DNA from 4 places in the Dyella terrae genome. Region 4 is predicted to be linked to each of the others. Evidence: predicted binding sites of a transcription regulator. Region 4 holds the regulator's gene; each other region holds the start of a gene.
The links. Region 4 encodes sigma-54, which starts transcription at its own class of promoters, with help from an activator protein. Its sites were predicted from a motif close to TGGCACGNGCNTTGC; they were not measured.
Positions count from the first base shown of each region.

Region 1: the regulator sigma-54 is predicted to act here: its motif matches at 3,039-3,053, upstream of glnA (type I glutamate--ammonia ligase).
Region 2: the regulator sigma-54 is predicted to act here: its motif matches at 1,986-2,000, upstream of flgB (flagellar basal body rod protein FlgB).
Region 3: the regulator sigma-54 is predicted to act here: its motif matches at 2,616-2,630, upstream of DYST_RS12475 (fimbrial protein).

Region 1 is NZ_CP089414.1:3,364,680-3,369,517, forward strand. Features, by position in the region: gene DYST_RS14680 (M23 family metallopeptidase) at 1-122, shown strand, start outside; gene DYST_RS14685 (hypothetical protein) at 145-1,476, opposite strand; gene glnA (type I glutamate--ammonia ligase) at 1,577-2,992, opposite strand; gene DYST_RS14695 (hypothetical protein) at 3,275-4,480, opposite strand; gene DYST_RS14700 (undecaprenyl-diphosphate phosphatase) at 4,814-4,838, shown strand, end outside.
Region 2 is NZ_CP089414.1:4,718,757-4,723,594, reverse strand. Features, by position in the region: gene flgE (flagellar hook protein FlgE) at 1-383, opposite strand, end outside; gene DYST_RS20790 (flagellar hook assembly protein FlgD) at 419-1,102, opposite strand; gene flgC (flagellar basal body rod protein FlgC) at 1,119-1,547, opposite strand; gene flgB (flagellar basal body rod protein FlgB) at 1,547-1,948, opposite strand; gene DYST_RS20775 (chemotaxis protein) at 3,122-4,051, opposite strand; gene DYST_RS20770 (methyl-accepting chemotaxis protein) at 4,216-4,838, shown strand, end outside.
Region 3 is NZ_CP089414.1:2,877,515-2,882,352, forward strand. Features, by position in the region: gene DYST_RS12460 (alpha/beta hydrolase) at 1-1,440, opposite strand, end outside; gene DYST_RS12465 (helix-turn-helix transcriptional regulator) at 1,453-1,683, opposite strand; gene DYST_RS12470 (hypothetical protein) at 1,680-2,303, opposite strand; gene DYST_RS12475 (fimbrial protein) at 2,773-3,351, shown strand; gene DYST_RS12480 (fimbrial biogenesis chaperone) at 3,422-4,177, shown strand; gene DYST_RS12485 (fimbria/pilus outer membrane usher protein) at 4,177-4,838, shown strand, end outside.
Region 4 is NZ_CP089414.1:4,565,855-4,570,692, forward strand. Features, by position in the region: gene hprK (HPr(Ser) kinase/phosphatase) at 1-70, opposite strand, end outside; gene hpf (ribosome hibernation-promoting factor, HPF/YfiA family) at 199-522, opposite strand; gene DYST_RS20030 (RNA polymerase factor sigma-54) at 812-2,278, opposite strand; gene lptB (LPS export ABC transporter ATP-binding protein) at 2,415-3,134, opposite strand; gene lptA (lipopolysaccharide transport periplasmic protein LptA) at 3,138-3,797, opposite strand; gene lptC (LPS export ABC transporter periplasmic protein LptC) at 3,688-4,317, opposite strand; gene DYST_RS20050 (KdsC family phosphatase) at 4,353-4,838, opposite strand, start outside.

The DNA.
Region 1 (4,838 bases), 1.2 Mb from region 4:
ACGACTTCGCCAACGGGCGCCCCTGGACGTCGCAGGCAACATCCACCACCGGCGAAGGGTTCCCCGCTCCACTATCCGTGGTGGATTTCGGCGAAGCGCGCGTCATATCACCAATCCCCTAGCGACATCGCACGCAGTTGTTCCTTACCGTCCCGCCGGCAACGCCCAGGTCGTCGGCCAGGGGCTTATGCCCTGACCCGCGATGTCCAGCACCCCCATCGTCAGGCTTCGACCATCGGTGGAAAGAGCAACGTGGCGATCCTCTGCGAAACGCATCCACGCAGGTCGCTGCGCAAGGCGTTCTGATGGCGATGTACCGTCACGGGGTGTATCGCGCATCCATATCAATAGAGCCCCCATGCGAAGGGTTGCCGCCGTGTCCTGCTGACGCGCAAGGTAAGCATCAAACGAAGGCACAGGAATACGGGAAATGATCGTTCCCGTGCTATTGGAAATGAAGTCGAACAGGTCGACGCGCGGTGGATGTCTCATCATCTCGACGTGCTCGTCCGCCAGCAGCCTTTGAGCAAGGTCGGGCTCGCACATCGCGCCATAGTCCGCCGCCAGCAAGCGCTGCGTTTGCGAACCGGACCAGTTCCAGTTTTCGTACCAGTGCTCCGGACGGCCGAACAGCTCGGGCGACGCCACGATGGCGGACTCGGCCTGCATGCTGGGACACATGTCGACATCTTCCGCGGTGACGGGCGCAAACGCCCCAGCGCAGGAGACCGGTAGCGATGCATCTGCCGGGAGTTCGCTCAGGAGTTCAGAGAAGAGACGAACGCTGCCACGCAACCTTGCCGCGAACACCATGGTGGCAACCAGCGAGTTGGCGTGTGCATGCAGTCGACGCATCGTCGCCACTTGCGAACAGGCCGCATCCATGGCTTGTGCCTGTTTGCCATCCACGAAATCCACCGCGATCGACGTGTGCCACAAACCCATGCCAGTCGCGAAGGGTGGGATGGACATAAACGGCCAACCGGGTATGTCACCCCAGATGTAATCGAAGTCGCTGAGCGCTTCATCGCGACCGCGCAGCTTTTCGTGGCGGGCGAGCAGCGCAAGGATCTCGCCGCCATGGGCGCGCACCTTGCCCAGGCAATCCGCGTCGCGCGGCCTGCACAGCAGATCGCGCTCTCTGGAGGACATCGACGGAAGCTTCGGGAAGTCCGCTTGAATCTCCGGCGGAGTAGCCGACCCGCTGCCAAGCTTGTAACTCTCTGCCCATGCCGCCGTGCGTCGGCGTTGCTGCTCGTAAGCCGCATCCACCCGGTCAGCCGGTATGTCGAAACCCATGAACCAGAGCCATGGGTTCGCATTCCGGCCCGCTGTGGGTTTCTGGTCCTTATGCAGCAGGGCAAGTGCCCTGCCCTGCTCCGGCGTGGGCGGCCGCAGCCGCCCCCAGGCGAACGCCGCCAGCAAGGCAACCAGCAAGGCAGCGACTGCCCACAACAATCCTTTGAATACACGCACGGTGCATCTCCCCCTGTCCTTTGGGAGCGATTCTAACCACAGAAAAAACAACGGGCGCCAAAGCGCCCGTTGTCCCCACTCCTCGTTGTCGCTTACGCGATCAGAGCGCGTAGTACATCTGGAATTCCAGCGGATGTGTGCTGGCGCGGTAGCGGGTGACTTCCTGCATCTTCAACGCAATGTAGGCGTCGATGAAGTCGTCGGTGAACACACCGCCAGCCTTGAGGAACTCACGATCCTTGTCGAGCGCGTTGAGCGCTTCGTCCAGGCTTGCGCACACCTGCGGGATGTTCTTCTCTTCTTCCGGCGGGAGGTCGTAGAGATCCTTGTCGGCCGGTGCACCCGGGTCGATCTTGTTGATGATGCCGTCCAGGCCGGCCATCATCAGTGCGGTGAACACGAGGTAGCCCGAGTTCATCGGATCGGGGAAGCGCACTTCGATGCGGCGACCCTTCGGGCTCGACACGTACGGAATACGGCAGCTGGCCGAACGGTTGCGGGCCGAGTAGGCCAGCATCACCGGCGCTTCGAAGCCCGGCACCAGGCGCTTGTAGCTGTTGGTGGTGGAGTTGGCGAAGGCGTTGATGGCCTTGGCGTGCTTGAAGATGCCGCCGATGTACCACAGCGCCGTCTGCGACAGGCCGCCGTACAGGTCACCCGCGAACAGGTTGTTGCCGTCCTTCGCCAGCGACTGGTGCACGTGCATACCGCTACCGTTGTCGCCGACGATGGGCTTGGGCATGAAGGTGACGGTCTTGCCGTTCTGGTGGGCGACGTTCTTGATGACGTACTTCATCGTCATCAGTTCGTCGGCCTTCTTCACCAGCGTGTTGAACTTCACGCCGATCTCGCACTGGCCGGCATTCGCCACTTCGTGGTGATGCACTTCAACGACCTGACCCAGCGACTCGAGCACCTTGCACATGTCGGCGCGCAGATCGCCCAGCGAGTCGACCGGGCTGACCGGGAAGTAGCCGCCCTTCACGCCGGGACGGTGGCCGGTGTTGTTGTCTTCGTACTTGTAGCGCGAGCTCCACGCGGCTTCTTCGGAGCCGATTTCGTAGAACACGCGGCCCATGTCGTTCTGCCAGCGCACGGAATCGAAGATGAAAAATTCCGGCTCCGGACCAAAGAAGGCCGTGTCGGCGATGCCGGTGGACTTGAGGAACGCTTCACCGCGCTTGGCGATGGAGCGCGGGTCGCGGCCATAGGCCTGCATGGTCGACGGCTCCAGCACGTCGCAATGGATGACCATCTGCGTGTGCGCGCTGAACGGGTCGATATACGCGGTGTCCGGATCAGGCATCAGCACCATGTCGGATTCGTTGATGCCCTTCCAGCCGGCAATCGACGAACCGTCGAACATCTTGCCGTCCTCAAACGTACCCTCGTCGATGGCGTGGGCCGGGAACGTCACGTGGTGATGCTTGCCGAGCATGTCGGCGAAACGGAAGTCGACGAACTCAACTTCGTGTTCCTGGATCTGATCAAGCACTTGCTGGACGGCGGACGACATGGACAACCTCGACGGGTAAAGGGTGAGGAAAACAACAAGCGGTTGAGCAAGGCCTGTGCCAAGCAGCTCTACCCCATTAAATCATGAGCTTAGTAACAATATGGCGGCAGAACCCAGGTCTATTTGCACCATCTTCGTCTAAACACATGAAGCATTTGCACCAAAGTGGATCAATGCGGGCGCACCTGCGCTTCAGCCTCCACACGGATTCAAGGATCCTGATGCTAAAGCGTCAGATCCGCAAAGCTCCGGCCACCACCTGATTGGCTAATAACCCGCCCATCAGGCTCCGCCGATATTGATACCTGCCGCAAACAATGTGCACAGCAGCCCCATCGAGAGCGCAAAAAAAGCAATGAGTAGCTGGCCAAGACGCGGTCGCTGCTCAGTCCACACCGCAAGGGCCACGTAAACACCCGGCGCCACACCCAGATAACGCGTGATCGAGATCAGCGTTCCCGTTGAAAGTGGCGCAAGCAAAGTCAGCAGCGTAAACACGGCCAGATCACGCCAACCCTTGCGCCAGCAGGTAACTGCACTGCAGAACCCGATAGCAACCATCACAAAGTGCAGCATCTTGGGGTTCCACGGCACCGCCACCTTAAGGGGGCGATGCAGGTAGTCCAGCAGGGCGACCCAAGGCGCCGTCGGCTCCCTCCCCCAGGTGATCTGTATATCTTTGAAAGCCGTCGGGTTGCCCGTCGTAGCCCAGAGATACGCCATAAAGGCGAGCGTGCCCAAGACGATGGGGGCGAGCTTAATCAGATCAGCCACACGTCGCTCGCCACGCCACCACGCCAGAAACAGGGCTGGTAGCAGAAACAACCCATTGAAGCGCGTCGCACTGCTTAACATGCCGGCAAAGCCAGCCAGCCACCAACGTTGGCTGCGAGCCGCCAGATACGCGAGGGTAGTCATGGCGAAAAACAGCGCCTCGGTCTGTGGCAGCGACATGAAGTAGCTCGTCGGCCAAAAGCAGGCGAACAGCACGGCGCCGTCGGCCGCCTTGTCCGAGCTCGTCAATTTGCTGGTCAGATGCCACAGCAGGCTTAAACCGGCCAGCGCTAACAGGTTGGACAACAGCATGCCTGACCAGACCCACTCTCCAGTCGTCGTAGCGGCAGCCATCCACAATATCGGGTGCAGCGGGAAGAACGCCCAATTGGCCTGCTTTGTCGTATCAAAAGGCCGGTGCTCATAGCCAGTCTTCGCGATGCTGATGTACCACCCTGCGTCATTAGCCAGTGCGACACCCGACAGCCCGTTCGATACGGCTTCAGCATTCAACTTGATGGTGATGTTGTCATCGCGCGCCCACTGCTCGATGGGAACGCGCGCCACCAAAGGCACAGCCGTGAAGATCAACACCATGATCAAGCGGGAAATAATGAATGGAACCAGCGTGCGCCTGAGGCCCTTTGGCAAGGTTGACCGGAACCGGGCCAGAGGCTGCATCAATGAACCTACGGGCAAAGCAAACAACTTCATCAAAATCGCATCCTGCTTATAAGCAAACGTGACATCTCAAGCTTCCATTACAACAACGATTTGCCCTGACGGCATCTGCCGCAACAAGGTATTCAAACACTCCCAGGGCCGGCGTGAGACAAATAATCCCATCCCGGCGTCTACCGTCGGCGACAAAAATGACGCAGCAGCCGGGAACCCTGAGGCCAGGCTGGCTCGGCACCCGGCGCCGCTTTGGGGCTCGAGATTAACTTTACGGGCGCTCTCTCCAGCGCGTGACATGCCACACCCATGCCGTAAGCTATGCCGCTTGGCGCCGAGAGCCCCGGCGCGGGGCAATCTACCGGAGTTTTCGTGAGCGACCTAATCAACGTCATCC
Region 2 (4,838 bases), 150 kb from region 4:
TTGGCCGCGTACATCTGCAGGCGCGAACCGTCCGGCGTGGTGACGTAGCCGCTCGGGTCTTTCTGGAAATCACCGGCACGCGTGTACTGCACACCGCTGCCGTTGTTCACCACAAAGAAGCCGTTGCCGCTGATGGCGAGGTCAAGGCTGTTGTTGGTGGTCTGGATATCGCCTTGATTGAACTGCTGGGCCACGTCCTGCAGACGCACGCCGCTGCCCACCGCGGTGGAGTTGAGGTTCAGGCCAGTCACCGCGAAGACATCTGCGAACTCCGCGCGCGAACCCTTGAAGCCGGTGGTGTTGGCATTGGCGATGTTGTTGGCGATGACGTTGAGATCGGACTGGGCAGCGTTGATGCCGCTGAGCGCCGTATTAAGTGCCATGTTCGGTTCCTCGTGATGAGATGACGCTTAGCGCGTCAGAGAATCTGTGCCACCTGGCTGAGCGGCACGCCGCCCACGCCCGATACCTGCAGGTACGTACCCAGCGAACTGCCGCCGTAGCCCACAGCCGTCACCGTGCCGGCGACGTAGGTGTCCAGCGAGGTGCTGCCACTGCCGGCCTGGATGGTGTACGTGCCTGCGGCGATGGCATTACCGTTATCGTCCTTGCCATCCCAACTGAACTGCGCAAGGCCAGTGTTCTGCGCGCCCAACGGAATATTGCGCACCACGTTGCCGCTGCCATCGACGATCTTCACGTTGACGGTCGTTGCGCTGGTGACGTTCACCGCACCCTTCACCGCATCGGTACCGTCGAATGCGGCCGAGCTGCCCGGCACGAGCACCTCGCGATTCACCAGGTTCGACGAGCTGAGCACCTGCGAGGTCTGCATAGCCGTGTTGACGTTGGTGGCAAGCGACTGCAGGTCGGTATCCAACTGCTGCGTCGCCGACAACTGGCTGAACTGCGCCATCTGCGAAACGAACTGCGAGTTGTCGACCGGGTTGGTCGGATCCTGCGCCTGCAACTGGGCCGTCATCAGCTTGAGGAAATCGGCCTGCGTCATTGTGCTCGACAGCGCCGAGTTCGCACTCGACGTGCTGCCCGAACTCGAACTGTTGCTGGACGTGTTGTTGGTAGTGCTGGGTATCGTAGACACGAGGGCTCCTCCCGGCTCACTTGCCGAGGTCGAGGGTCTTGATCATCAATTGCTTGGTGGTGTTCATCGCTTCGACGTTGTTCTGGTAAGAACGCGACGCGGTGATCATGTTCACTAGCTCATCAATGGGATTGACGTTGCTGCCGTAGACGTAGCCGTTGGCATCGGCCATGGGATTACCCGGCTCGTAGCGCGTCTGCACATCGGCCTGGCTTTCGGTCACGCCCTGCACCTGCACGCCAACAGCGCTGTCGGCCTGCGAGTTCTTTGCGCCACCCACCGCTTTCTGCACAGCAGAGAACAGCGGTTCCTTCGCGCGGTACGCACCTTCCGGCGTGCTCGACACGCTGTCGGCGTTGGCGAGGTTGCTGGCCACGGTGTTCAGGCGCAGCGACTGCGCTGCCATGCCCGAACCCGCGACATCAAAAATCTTGAACATGGACATCAGCCCTGGCCTCCGGTGATGGCCGTGCGCAGCATGTGGATCTGCGCCGTGATGAAGGAAAGGCTGGCCTGGTAATGCACGCCGTTGGCGGCGAAGTTGGCCTGCTCGACCTGCGTATCCACCGTATTGCCATCCATCGACGGCTGCGTGGGCATGCGGTAAGCGAGTTGCTGCGCGGATTGCGCCTGCGGATCAATCTGTCCCGGCTGCGTGATGGTCATCGCCAGCGTGTTGCTAGTGCCACTCGCACTGGCCAGCGCCTTCTTGAAGTCGACATCGCGCGCGAGATAGCCGGGCGTGTCGGCATTAGCCAGATTGCTGGACAACACTTCGCTGCGCTTCTGCCACGTATCGAGCGCCTGCGTGTGCAAACCGAACAGGTTGTCGTTGATGGAACTCATCGCTCACTCCTGCGGCGAGGGCCGCGGGATGACTTGAGCAAATTGCGTGCCACCGTTTGAGTGGTGTCTGCGAAGCCGCGTGGTTGTTGGGTTTGTGGCGTTTTTTGCGTGTGTCGCGAGATGGGTTTTACGTGGGGCTGTCGGAAAGTCGACGCGGGGTGTAGCGGGTTACTGACGGAGGTTTGGCGTTTCCTCGGTGGTTAGCTGTCGCCTCCTACGTTGCCGCGACCTGGCCGCTTACGCAGCGGGCGTTTCGATCGTCTGCCGACGCTCGAGTCACTTTTCTTTTGCTGGCCCAAAAGAAAAGTAACCGAAAGAAAATGGCCTCCAGAGCTCCGGTAGCGTCGTGTTGAATACAAGCCTTGGCCCCCGAGGTAATCGGTACCGGGCGATCTCCTTATTGGACGATACGGCTACACCGCAACGCACCGATACGCTGAGGAACTCTGCATGGCGTGGGGATAAGCCCGAACGGATGAGGAATCGTGCGGTTTGGCAACCTCCGCCGCTACACAGCGGGTACTCCGATGCGCTTCGCAACGCGCCGTCGCCAAGAGGGCTTAAAGCGGGAGCGTTCACGGCGAACGCGCAACGTAGCCCGGATGAAGCGCAGCGAGAATCCGGGAAGACTTACGGAACCCTACTTCTAACCGACACCAACATGCGACGTCGTCAACAACACGTTGGGTCGCATCGCCACGCTCCGCGACGCGATGTGCAGCGCAGCGGCACGAGCCGTCGGCTCTAGCTCTTGAGCTACCAGGTCCCCGTATGAGGCGGCGGGCGGGTGGAGAGAAGGCCCCGCAGGTGTGGCTGGCAAGGATGCCAGCCACTTTTCGCCGGGGCAGGAGCCCCGTCGAAAAGCCCGGAACCCGACCGCGTACCTATCGGGCTTCTGCCCGATAGGCGCCTCATCCGGGAGGCCCTTTCTTCGGGTTACTTTTCTTCGGCAAGCAAAGAAAAGTGACTCGGCCTCCGGTAGGAGGTCGAAAGCCCGCCGCAGGCGAGCCAGATCGCGACTACGCGACAATCGAAAGCAAAGTCACTGGACCCCTGCCTGCGCAGGGGTGACGGCTAAAGATGAAACGGTAAGGCTAGATTGACCCCTCACCCCAACCCTCTCCCCAAAGGGGCGAGGGAGAAAAGCAAAGAACCAAGCGCCGCGCCCAAAACTCAAAACTCCCCAAACCTCTCCGGCATCAAATCCAACACCGCCTGCGCCAACACATCCGGCTGAAACTTCGCCACAAAGCGATCCGCGTTCACCTCGCGCACCATCGCCTCATTGAAAATTCCACTGATCGAACTGTGCAACACCACCTTCAACGTTCGCAGCGCGGGCGTCTCGCGAATTGCGCGGGTCAACGCATAGCCATCCAGCCGCGGCATCTCGATGTCCGACACCACCAGCGTCACACGCTCCTCGCCGGGCGATTCAGCGATGGCCTGCAGCCGCTCCAGCGCTTCGCGCCCATCCGTCGCGACCACACATTCCACGTCCATCTGCCGGAACAGATTCACCAGCTGATTGCGGGCAACCAGCGAGTCATCCACCACCATCACACGGCGCGGCTGCAGGTCGTGGACCCGGGCGATGCGCTGCATCGGGGCCGACAGCTCGGTGGGCGTGGCGTTGAGTGATGCCAATACATGCTCCACGTCCACTACCGCCACCAGCGCACCGTCCACGCGCGTTACCGCGTTGACGCGGCTGCCGAAGCCCAGCGCGGGCGCCGGCGCGGCGAGCGACTCGCCGTCGCACTGGACCAACCGCTGTGGCTCCGCCACCAGAAAGCCCTGCACGCTGCGGCTGAACTCGGTGACCATCAGGTGCGCAGAAGTGACGTCGCGCAGCGAGGGGTACCCCAGCGCAACGGCCAGGTCGATGATGGGGATAGTGGTGCCGCGGTAATCGCAGCTACCGGCAATCAGGGGATGGGCGTCAGGCATGCGCTCCATCGGCGGGCGACGCATGACCTCACGCACCTTGAATACGTTGATGCCAAACAGCTGCTCGTCGCCCATGCGAAACAGCAGTATGGCCACGCGGTTATGCCCTGCCAGCCGGGTCTGCTGCTCCACCTTGTCCATCCACGCGCTCATGCGGTTTCCTCGCCGCGGCCCAGCCGCCTTTACTCCCCGCGTATCGGCCGGGTCAGCCACGGCTTGAGCACGGGAGGGCCGTCATGGCACGTCGCTTGCTTCTCAAGTTCCGACGTTCGCCGCCGATGCCTGGGGCGACCCTTATAGGAAGGAACGATCCACCCATGAGTCTGATCTGGAGCCAGCATCTCGCCGATCTCGCCCGCGCCGCCGCTGCGGGTGACCGGGCGCAGGTCGCACAGCTATCGGCCCGGCACCCCCGCACAGCGCAGGCCCTGGCCCCGCTGTTGGCGGCCGTGTCCACTACGCGGCCACCGGTGGCCGTCGCCATGCAGACGATGGAACAACTGGGCCTGGTGCTCGGCGCGGCCCAGCAGTTGGCCCGCGAGCAAGCGTCCATGCACAAGTCGGCACAGGAAAGCCGCGACGACGTCGGTCGTTTGACGGACGGCAGTGCCGGAATCTCGACATCACTGCAACAGATCGCCACCAGCCTGAGCTACGCGCGTCAGACTGGCGAAGGCAGCGAGCGCAGCGTGAGCGAGCTGGACGGTCAACTGCGCCTGCTGCGCACCGCCCTGTCGGCCATGAATCGCAACCAGAGCAAGCTGGCCGAGCAAGTGGCGCAGATCCGCAAGCTCACCGGGGTGGTGCAGGAGATCGCCCACCAGACCAACCTGGTTGCCCTCAACGCCGCTATCGAGGCCGCCCGTGCGGGTGAAGCAGGGCGCGGCTTCGCGGTAGTGGCCGACGAGGTCAAGCAACTGGCTGAGAAGACCAGCCAGGC
Region 3 (4,838 bases), 1.7 Mb from region 4:
GTTGTGACCCTGCCCGGTGAGCACCAGGTGACGCGCGTTGCTCAGGTTCTTCGCTACTTGGTCGCCATAGCGCGGCGGTGTGACGGGATCGAACTGACCGGAGAACAGCAGCGTAGGGATGTCGGTCTTCAGCGGCTCGTGGAAGTCAGCGGGACGGGCGCCCTTGGGCCACACGGAGCAGGTGTTGCGCAAGGTGTCGACCATGCGCGTGCCGAGAATGGTGTGTGCGTCCGCATCGTTCGAAGCGAGCAGGTCTGCGTCCTCACTGCAGATCACCGACAACTGCATGCCACCATTCATGGTGTCCGACAGATCACCCGACAACAGCTTGGCCTGCCCCAATAGCGGCCCCACGTCACCGTGCGCTGCTGCATCAATGGAAAGCGGCAACAACGAAGCCGTCAGCGGCGAGTACGCAAACATGCGCACCACACTGGACAATGAGTATTCGCTCAAGGTGCGCTGCACGCTCTGGTAGGTCTGTGGGTCACGGAAGCTCACCTTGTGCGGATTGGCCCGCAGCGCATCGCGCAATTGATAGAGCGTCTGGTACGGGTCGTTGAAGCGCTTGCGGCATGCATCGTTGGCGGTGCACTGCGCGAACTGCGCTTTCAGCGCATCGTCGAGATTGCGCGCGAAGTCCTGCCCCAGTACCAGCTCGTTGGGCACCACACCATCTAGCACGAGGCTGCGCACGGCTTTTGGATAACGCATGGCGTACTGCTGAGCCATACGCGTGCCGTAGGACACACCCACCAGGTCGAAGCTCGGCGAGCCCAGCGCCTTGCGCACATCTTCCAGATCCTGCGCTGCGATGGTGGTGGTGTAGTAGCGTGGATCGGCCGTGTCTTGAAGCTGCTTCAGGCAACGCTCGGTTTCCCGCTTCTGGCGATCGGCGCCGGCGACGATGTCGTCGGAGCCACCCTCGGTGCCTTCGCCTTCGTCCTTGCAGGTGAGCGGATTGGAGCCCCCGGTGCCGCGCTGGTCGAGCAACACCACGTGGCGATGTGCAGTGAGCGGCTGCAGCGCGGCCGACACGCCCGGCCATGATTCCGTCGCGGCCTGGCCCGGACCACCGGCGAGCATCGCCAACATGTCTTTGCTGGCGACCTGCGCACTGCTGCGGATCACCGCGAGCTTGAGGTGGATCTTCCGGCTGGTCGGGTCGTCGCGGTTCTCCGGCACCTCGAACGGTGCGCACCACGCAGCGGTCGACAAGCCGCTGTTGGGCTGGCTCAGTTCACACGGGGTCAGCGTCAGCGAGCCCAATTTCCACGTCGGCGGCTTGGCCGGTGTGGCCGGTTTGCCGGTGGATGTGGTCGCAGGCGGGGTATCCGCAAGAGGTTCGGCTGACGGGGGATGGAAGTGTCGCCACCCCAGTGCCGCCAGCGCGATGACCACAACGCCTATGCGAAAGGCGGTTCGGCCCTTGATTGCCATGAGTGCTCTCCCTCACTCCATTGGGTGTCTCGATACCGGCGCCACCGCAGGCGGTTCCGGCTCGAAGATCGATTCGATAGAAAGACCAAACAACCGCGCAATCTTGAAAGCCAGCGGCAGGCTCGGATCGTACTTGCCTGTCTCGATCGCGTTCACCGTCTGGCGCGAGACATCCAGGCGTTCAGCCAGATCGGCCTGCGACCAACCGTGGTCGCCGCGCAGTTCACGAATACGATTGTTCATTCGCGGCGGACGCGCCAGATCAGATAGCAGCGAACGGCGCCATAAACCAGACAGAGCGCCGGGTATACGAAGAGCAAAACAAAGGTACCGTCCAGTACGAGGACCTTCGCCGCACCCAGGAACCCCAGCGCCATGCTCGCCACGCCGACCACCGATGCGCTGATGCCGATGGATTCCAGGTGCTGGCGACGCTCCAACTCATCACTGGCAAGAATGTGGCGGATACAGGCAATGATGATCCAGGCGATCGGCAACATGGGCGACAGCACCAGCGCCGTCTTGAGCACGCCGGACGACATGCCCTTCTGCAGCGGCCACGCATAAAGCATCACCGCCATATAGATGAGGATGGCCGGCATGAACTCACGCACGTAACGGCGATCCGCGGCGCGGCAGCGCTCGCGCGTTAGCGCGCGTCCCGTATAGACCATGAGCGGCAGCCCGGTGGCGAAGACCACCAACCCCAACAGCTTCACCAGCGAACTGTTCTGAATCATCAGAAAGAAGCTGGCTGCCAGCAGCGCATAGGTGAAAACGACTGCACCCCAGCGCGCCCAGGTGGGCCACGCGTCCATCGGTGCCAGCCGGCCACCCGGTGTTAACCCGGTGAATGTGCTCATGGCACGCCACCCATCGCACTGCTCCGTTCCATGCTGCCCCCGGACACATGTCAAGTTGACTTGACACAAGCTAGCTCTGGCACCGAGATGTGTCAAGCAACCTTTACATGCGAGGGCACGTATCGGCGGCCCCGTCTGAAACTTGAGCATCTGGACAATAGGAACATTCCTAAAATGTGACGCAATGTGCACATTCCCATCCTGATGGGGTGACCCGAAGTGACCTTTCAGGACTCACCGAATCATTACAAAATCTTAACGACTACCTCTCATTTCTGCCCCGCGTCGCCGTTTCTCCATCTTCATACGCCTTGGCATGGCGATTGCTTATGGGTCGGTAAGCGACTTGGTGACCGACCTGTACAGGTACGGACCACCAGGAGCCGAAGGCGCCATGGGGGGCAGAAGCCACTGTCCGGACAGCGCACAACGAACAGGTTTCATCCACACACGCTCAAAGGACATGGATATGAAGAAGCTTCTCCTCGCCGCCCTGGTTACCACCACCCTGGGCTTTGCCGGTCTCGCCACTGCCGCCACCACGGTCAGCAGCGGCACGATCACCGTCAACGGCAAGATCGTCTCCTCGACCTGCGCGGTCACCGCGAACAACGCACAGAACCCGACCATCACGCTGCCGACCCTGGACACCAACGCCCTGTCGACGGTTGGCAGCGCAGCCGGCTGGACCGCCCTCACCTTTTCGGTGACGGGTTGCTCGGCTGTCACTGGCGCCACCGCCGTGTCGACCTACTTCTCCAGCGCGAACGTCGACACCACGTCGGGCTACCTGAAGAACACCACCGCCGGCGGCAGCAACGTCGAGATCGTGCTGTCCAACTCGCAGAGTGCGGTCGCGGGCACCACCGGCGCCCTGGCCCTGAACGGCGTTGCGGGTGCGCAGAACGCCCAGACGGCCACCCTGCCGACCTCGGGCAGCGCCGGCGCCGCCACGTTCAACTACTACGTGGGCTACGTCGCGAACGGCGCAGCTGCCACGGCCGGTGCGGTCAACACCACCGTCCAGTACGCGCTGAGCTACCAGTAAGCGTTGCAACACCCGTGCTGCGGCCGCCTTGGCCGCAGCACTTCTCTTCAGCACCTTTCCGGGGTTTCCCATGAAGCGTCCTCTCCGCGCCCTTTCCGCGGCGCTGCTGGCGGTTGGCTGTCTGGTTTCCATGACAGCAGCACACGCCAACGTGATCATTGCCGGTACCCGGATCATCTTTCCCGCCGCCGATGGCGAGGTGACGGTTCGCCTGACGAACCAGAACACCACACCTGCGCTCGTCGAGTCGTGGGTGGACAACGGCGACCCGATGTCCACGCCGGACAAGGTGAAGACGCCGTTCCTGATCACCCCGCCGCTGTTCCGTATGGAGCCGAACCGGGATCAGAGCCTGCGCATCCTGTTCACCCACAGCGATCAGCCGCTGCCCACGGACCGTGAGTCAGTGTTCTGGCTCAACGTGCTCGAAGTGCCGCCCAAGCCGACCAGCCTGGAAGTGCAGAAGGCGAACACGCTGCAGATGGCGATCCGCTCGCGCCTCAAGTTGTTTTACCGTCCGGCCGGTCTCGCTGGCGATCCGATCAAGGCACCGGGCGAACTGACTTTCAAGGCCACCAGTGCTGCCGGTACGGCAGCGGTAGTGGTGCACAACCCCACGCCGTACTACGTCACGATCACCGATCTGCGCGTGACGACCGGCGGCAGCGCGCACAAGGCCGAGCCTGGCATGGTCGCGCCGATGTCCGACCTCAACCTGTCGGTATCGGACCTCAAGCAGGCGCCGGCCACCGGCAGCGCCATCGAATACCACTGCATCAATGATTACGGCTCCGACGTTGTCCTCAAGGGCACGGTCTCGCCGTGATGACACTGCACGCCAGCACCCAGCGACGCACGTCCTGGCCCGTGGCGTGCCGTCGTGCCTTTCTGAGTTCGGCCATCGCCGCCACGCTGGCCGGCGCGGCCTTTTCCGCCCACGCCCTGCCGGCAGCGGCCAATGGCGCCGATCCGGCTGCCGGCGGCGGCTACGCCGACTTTGACCGCAGCATGCTGTCGGGCGCTGGCCAGAACACTACCGACCTGTCTCGCTTCGAGCACGGCAATCCGGTGTTGCCGGGCGAGTACGTCAGCGACATCTACTTGAACAACGTGTGGGTGAACCGCCAGACGGTGCGCTTTGCAGCGCCCTCGGCGAAAGCGGACGCCGTGGCCTGCCTCAGCCACAAGATGCTCGACCAGTTCGGCCTGCATCCGAAGATGAGCGAGGACGTAGCCAAGCGCCTGGACGATCCGAACGGTTGCGTTGCGCTGGGCGAGCTGATCCCCGACGCAACGATGACCTTCGACATGACCCAGCTGCGCCTGGACGTGAGCGTACCGCAGGCCTACCTGGGCACCATGCCGCGCGGCTATGTGAGCCCGGAATACTGGGACGCGGGCGCGACGGCCGGCTTCCTCAACTACAACGTCAACAGTTTCCACAGCAGCAGCCAGGGTTCCACCCAGACCTCAACCTACCTGGGCGT
Region 4 (4,838 bases):
CGGAAACCCAGCGCAAAGCCATGCGCTCGTGAACACTGTCGTAGAGTTGTCGGGCGGTCAGCCGGTCCAAGCCATGTCCTTTCTGCAGCCAAAAGAAGGGGGCTGCACGGACATTGTGCCAGTTCGCGCCGTCGGGCGCCTTGGATCGGGGGATTCGGAGGGAGAGGGCCCGCCCGGAGCACGGGCGGGCCGGGGCGGTCAGCCGTACAGGCGCTCGTCGCGGACGGCGCGCTGATGCTTATCGCTGATCTTCTCGCGGTGCTTGCGCAGCTGTGTCACCAGCTTGTCGAAGAGGACATCAATGGAGACGTACATGTCGTTCTCAAGCGCTTCGGCGTGCAGGGTGCTGCCCGTGACGCAGAGCGTGCCTTCAGCTCGCTGCTGCAGTTTGTTCACGGAAAGAACGATGCTCAGGCTGAGAATTCGTTCGTCGAGGCGGGTAAGGCGGTCGAGCCGGCTGTTCACGTGATCCCGAAGGGCCGGGGTGACTTCAATCTGCTGACCGCTGAGCTGAACTTGCATGTTGCGCCTCCTTCAGTACTGCCGCAGGTGCGGCTGGGGTCGATGCACCGGTCGCTTATGTCGTGGCCGACACACCTTTTGAAAGCCCTAGTTTTCCGATGGGATTTCCGGCCTCCTCACCAAGTCGGGAAAGTCACTATGCACCTCTGAAGCTTTCTTCGCGTTAGAAAGACCTTCACGGCCCTGACATGACAGGTTCCCTTCGGATCGTCTTACCTCTGATTATGGGGACGCCTTTTTTGCCGCCAAGTTCCCGAGGCGCTTTGCCACAGTGGACGGGCAGGCCCGTTCAGCCAGCGCGCTGGCGCTCGCTGGAGCTGGGAATGCGCATGGCTTCGCGGTATTTGGCGACAGTGCGTCGGGCAACCTGAATGCCCTTGCGGTGCAGTTCCTCCGCGATAGCCTGGTCGGACAGCGGCTTGCGCGGGTCCTCGGCATCGACCAGCTTGCGGAGCATGGCCTGGATGGCGGTGGCCGACGCACTGCCACCGTCTTCGGTGGACACGCCGCTGGAAAAGAAGTGCTTGAGCTCGAACGTGCCCCGCGGCGTATGGATGTACTTGCGGGTAGTTACACGTGAAATCGTTGATTCGTGCATGCCCACTTCCTCGGCGACTTCGCGCAGCACCAGCGGGTGCATGGCTTCAGGGCCGTAGTCGAGGAAGGCGCTTTGGCGACGCACGATGGCTTCGGCCACCTTGAGCAGCGTTTCGGCGCGTGATTCCAGGCTCTTGATAAGCCAGCGTGCCTCCTGCAGCTGCCCGCGCATCCAACTTGCGTCGGTACCGCGGGCCTGCGCGATCAGGCCGCAGTAATGCTGGTTAAGGCCCAGGCGGGGCTGGCAATCGGGGTTGAGACTGACACGCCAGCGGCCGACATCTTTGCGGGCGTAAACGTCGGGTGCGACGTACTCCACGGGCGTGACGTCGAGCGCAGCGCCGGGACGCGGGTCAAGGCTGCGGATCAGCAGGGCGGCGGCGGCGGTGTCGTCCTCGTTCGCGCGTAGCTTGCGGGCAAGGCGCGCGATGTCGTTGCGGGCGAGCAGTTCGAGTTCGGCATCCACGATGCGTAAGGCGAGCTCGCGCTGAGGCGTGTCGGGGGCGAACTGCTGAAGTTGCACGGTAAGGCAATCACGCAGATCGACGCTTGCGACACCCGTGGGGTCGAAACGCTGCAGCATGTGCCGCACGTATTCCACTTCCGCCTGCGTCGCTCTAAGGTCGGCCGGCAGGGCCGCGGTGAGCGACTCCATGCTCTCGGTGAGATAGCCGTCCGGATTGAGTGCATCGATGAGCACGGCCGCAATGGTGCGGTCGCGTGCACTCATGTGCGTGAGGTTGAGTTGCCAGAGCAGGTGTTCCTGCAGCGTTTCCGCTGCGGCGCTCTGCGGCTCGAAACCGTCCTCGTCGGGATTGCTGTTGCGCGAGGAGCCGCTGCTGGCGGAAAAGTCGATGGGGTCGTCGCTGCCACCATCGACATAGGCGTCGCCCCATTCGGGGGCCTCTGCATCGTCAACGGTATCGCTGCTGGTCGAGCTCGCCGAACTCGTCGGGAGCGGCTCCATCGGCTCGCGCTCTTCGCCGTCCAGCTCGTCCGGATTGTCATCCGAAAATTCGAGCAGCGGATTGCTTTCGGCGATCTGCCTCAGTTCGGCCTCCAGCTCAAGCTGCGACAGTTGCAGCAGACGGATAGCCTGCTGCAACTGGGGGGTCAGCGTGAGCTGTTGATTGAGGCGAAACTGCAGTCCGGGTTTCATGCCAAGCGGTCGGGATGAATGTGAAGGTCATCCTAACTCTTGCCCCCGGGGTCGGCCATAGGTCGAAGGCGGAATCGCGTACTACCTCAGGTTTATCTCCGAGGTTTGGGCGTGGGTATGCCCTGTTCCGCAACCGTTACAGGCGGAACTCGCGGCCGAGGTAAACCTCGCGGACCTTCTCGTCAGCAAGAATGTGCGCAGGCGTGCCGCGGGAGAGCACTTCGCCATCATTGAGGATGTACGCGCGGTCGCAGATGCCGAGCGTTTCGCGCACATTGTGGTCGGTGATGAGCACGCCGATGCCGCGCTCCTTGAGGTGGCGCACGATGCGCTGGATTTCGCCCACTGAAATGGGGTCCACGCCTGCAAACGGTTCGTCCAGCAGCATGTAGCGCGGGTGCGCTGCGAGCGCGCGCGCGATTTCCACGCGTCGGCGCTCGCCGCCGGAAAGGCTGATGCCCTTCTGGTCCGCGATGTGCGAGATCTTCAGTTCGTCCAGCAGGCTTTCCAGCTCGTTGGCGCGGCGCTTTTCGTCCCAGCCTTCGCGAAGCTCGAGCACCGCCTTGATGTTGTCGGACACGGTAAGGCGGCGGAACACTGAAGCTTCCTGCGGCAGGTACCCAATACCGAGCTTGGCGCGCTGGTGCATGGGCAGGCCAGTGATGTCCTGCTTGTCGAGCTTGATCACGCCAGCATCGGCTTCGATCAAGCCCACCACCATGTAGAAGCAGGTGGTCTTGCCCGCGCCGTTGGGGCCGAGCAGGCCGACCACTTCACCCTCGCGAATGGAGAAGGCGAAGTCACGCACGACCTGACGTGCCTTGAAACTTTTTTGCAGACCTTCAGCAGAAAGCATCGATCAGTGGGCCTCGGCCGGCTTGGGTGCGGCGGCGGGTGCAGCAGCAGGTGGTGTAGCGGGCGCGGCGTTGGGGTGGCAGGCTGGAGCAGCCACCTGACCGGCGGGCGGCGGTGTGGTGCCGGGCTTTGCCTTGGGCAGAATGACGCCGTGCACCAGACCGTCACCGCCGGCTTCGCCGGTGATCAGCGAGGTTTGCGTGTTATAGGTGAGCTTGTCGCCATGAAACTCGCCACGGCCCTGCTGGCGCACCACGGCATTGCCGGTGAGCACCGCGATGCCGTTGATGTTGTCGTAATCCAGCTGGATGGCATCACCCTGCATCAGATTGCCGCAGTCATCCAACTGCTCGATATGCGCAAGGACGCCAGGACTGCTCGTCACCACGGCACGCGATACCTGTGTGTCGTTATCCAGATAAAGCTTGGCTACGGCACCGGTCATCTTCATCGTGCCCTGCGTGGCCACGACGTTGCCGGTCAGCGTGGTGACCGTGTTGGGCGCGTTGAATCCGTCCATGGTCTTGGACGAGAAGTTCATCGGCTGATTGCGGTCATCCTGCTTGGCCAGCGCCGGCTGCAGGACGAGCAGCCCCAGAACCAGCAGGGCGAGGTGCAGCTTGAGACTTCTTGGGTCGCGGCGGAAACGAGCCGGTGACTTCATCGAACAGCTCCAGATGATTGGTGTTGAGGTTGGCACGCATGCCCACCCCGTTAAGTGTACGTGGGCCTTGCTTCATATGCGCTGGGGCGTCGGTCACCATGAGGTTGTCCTTAGGCCAGGCGGTGACGTCGGTGGTGTGCATTTCCGTCATGGGGGTGTCCGCGAAGGCGGCTCGGTGCATGTAGACCGGGCCCTGCAGCTTCAGCAGGGTGCCGCTCTTGTCGACCCAGGCATAGAGCGACTTGCCCAGCCACGGCGGCACGCCGGGGTCGTTGGAGGGCATCGTGAAATCGGGAGTGTTGATGTAGAGCGAATCGTCGTTCTCCCTTCGCTCCAGGTGCGGCGCCACCATCTGGAAGCTGGGCAGCCCGTCGACGTCGTACGACCACAGTTTGAAGTTGGTGAGGATGTAACCCGAGCGCGGAGGCCCCACGAAGTCGCTGACCTTGGGCGATGGGGCAATCCACTGCTGCAGCATGTAGGCCGCGCCGGTGGCGATAGCCATTACCACCGTGGCCACGGGCAGGCTCCGGTCGCGCAGGTAAGTGCGCAAACTCACTGCCAGCGCTCCCGTTCGGCGGCCGCTTTGCCCTGAGCGTGCAGGACCATGTCACAGACTTCGCGCGCCGCACCCATGCCGCCACCCAGGTGGGTGCGCCAATGGGACTGTTCGGCCACCCAGGGGTGGGCGTTCGCCACAGCCACGGCCAGGCCGACCATGCGCATCGGCGGCAGGTCAGGCAGGTCGTCACCGACAAAGGCCGCCTGTTCTGGCGTCAGGTTCAGTGCCTCCAGCAATTGCTCGAGGCTGGCGCGCTTGTCGCCCTGGCCCTGGTAAACGTGGGCGATGTCCAACTCCTCGGCACGCAGCGCCACCGGGTGGCTGATGCGGGCGGAGATGATTGCGACCTGCACGCCGTTGGCCATCAAGCGCTTCAGGCCCAGGCCGTCGTGCACGTGGAAAACCTTGGTTTCGTGGCCGTCTTCGGCGTACCACAGGCGGCCGTCGGTCAGGGTGCCGTCCACGTCGAACACGACGAG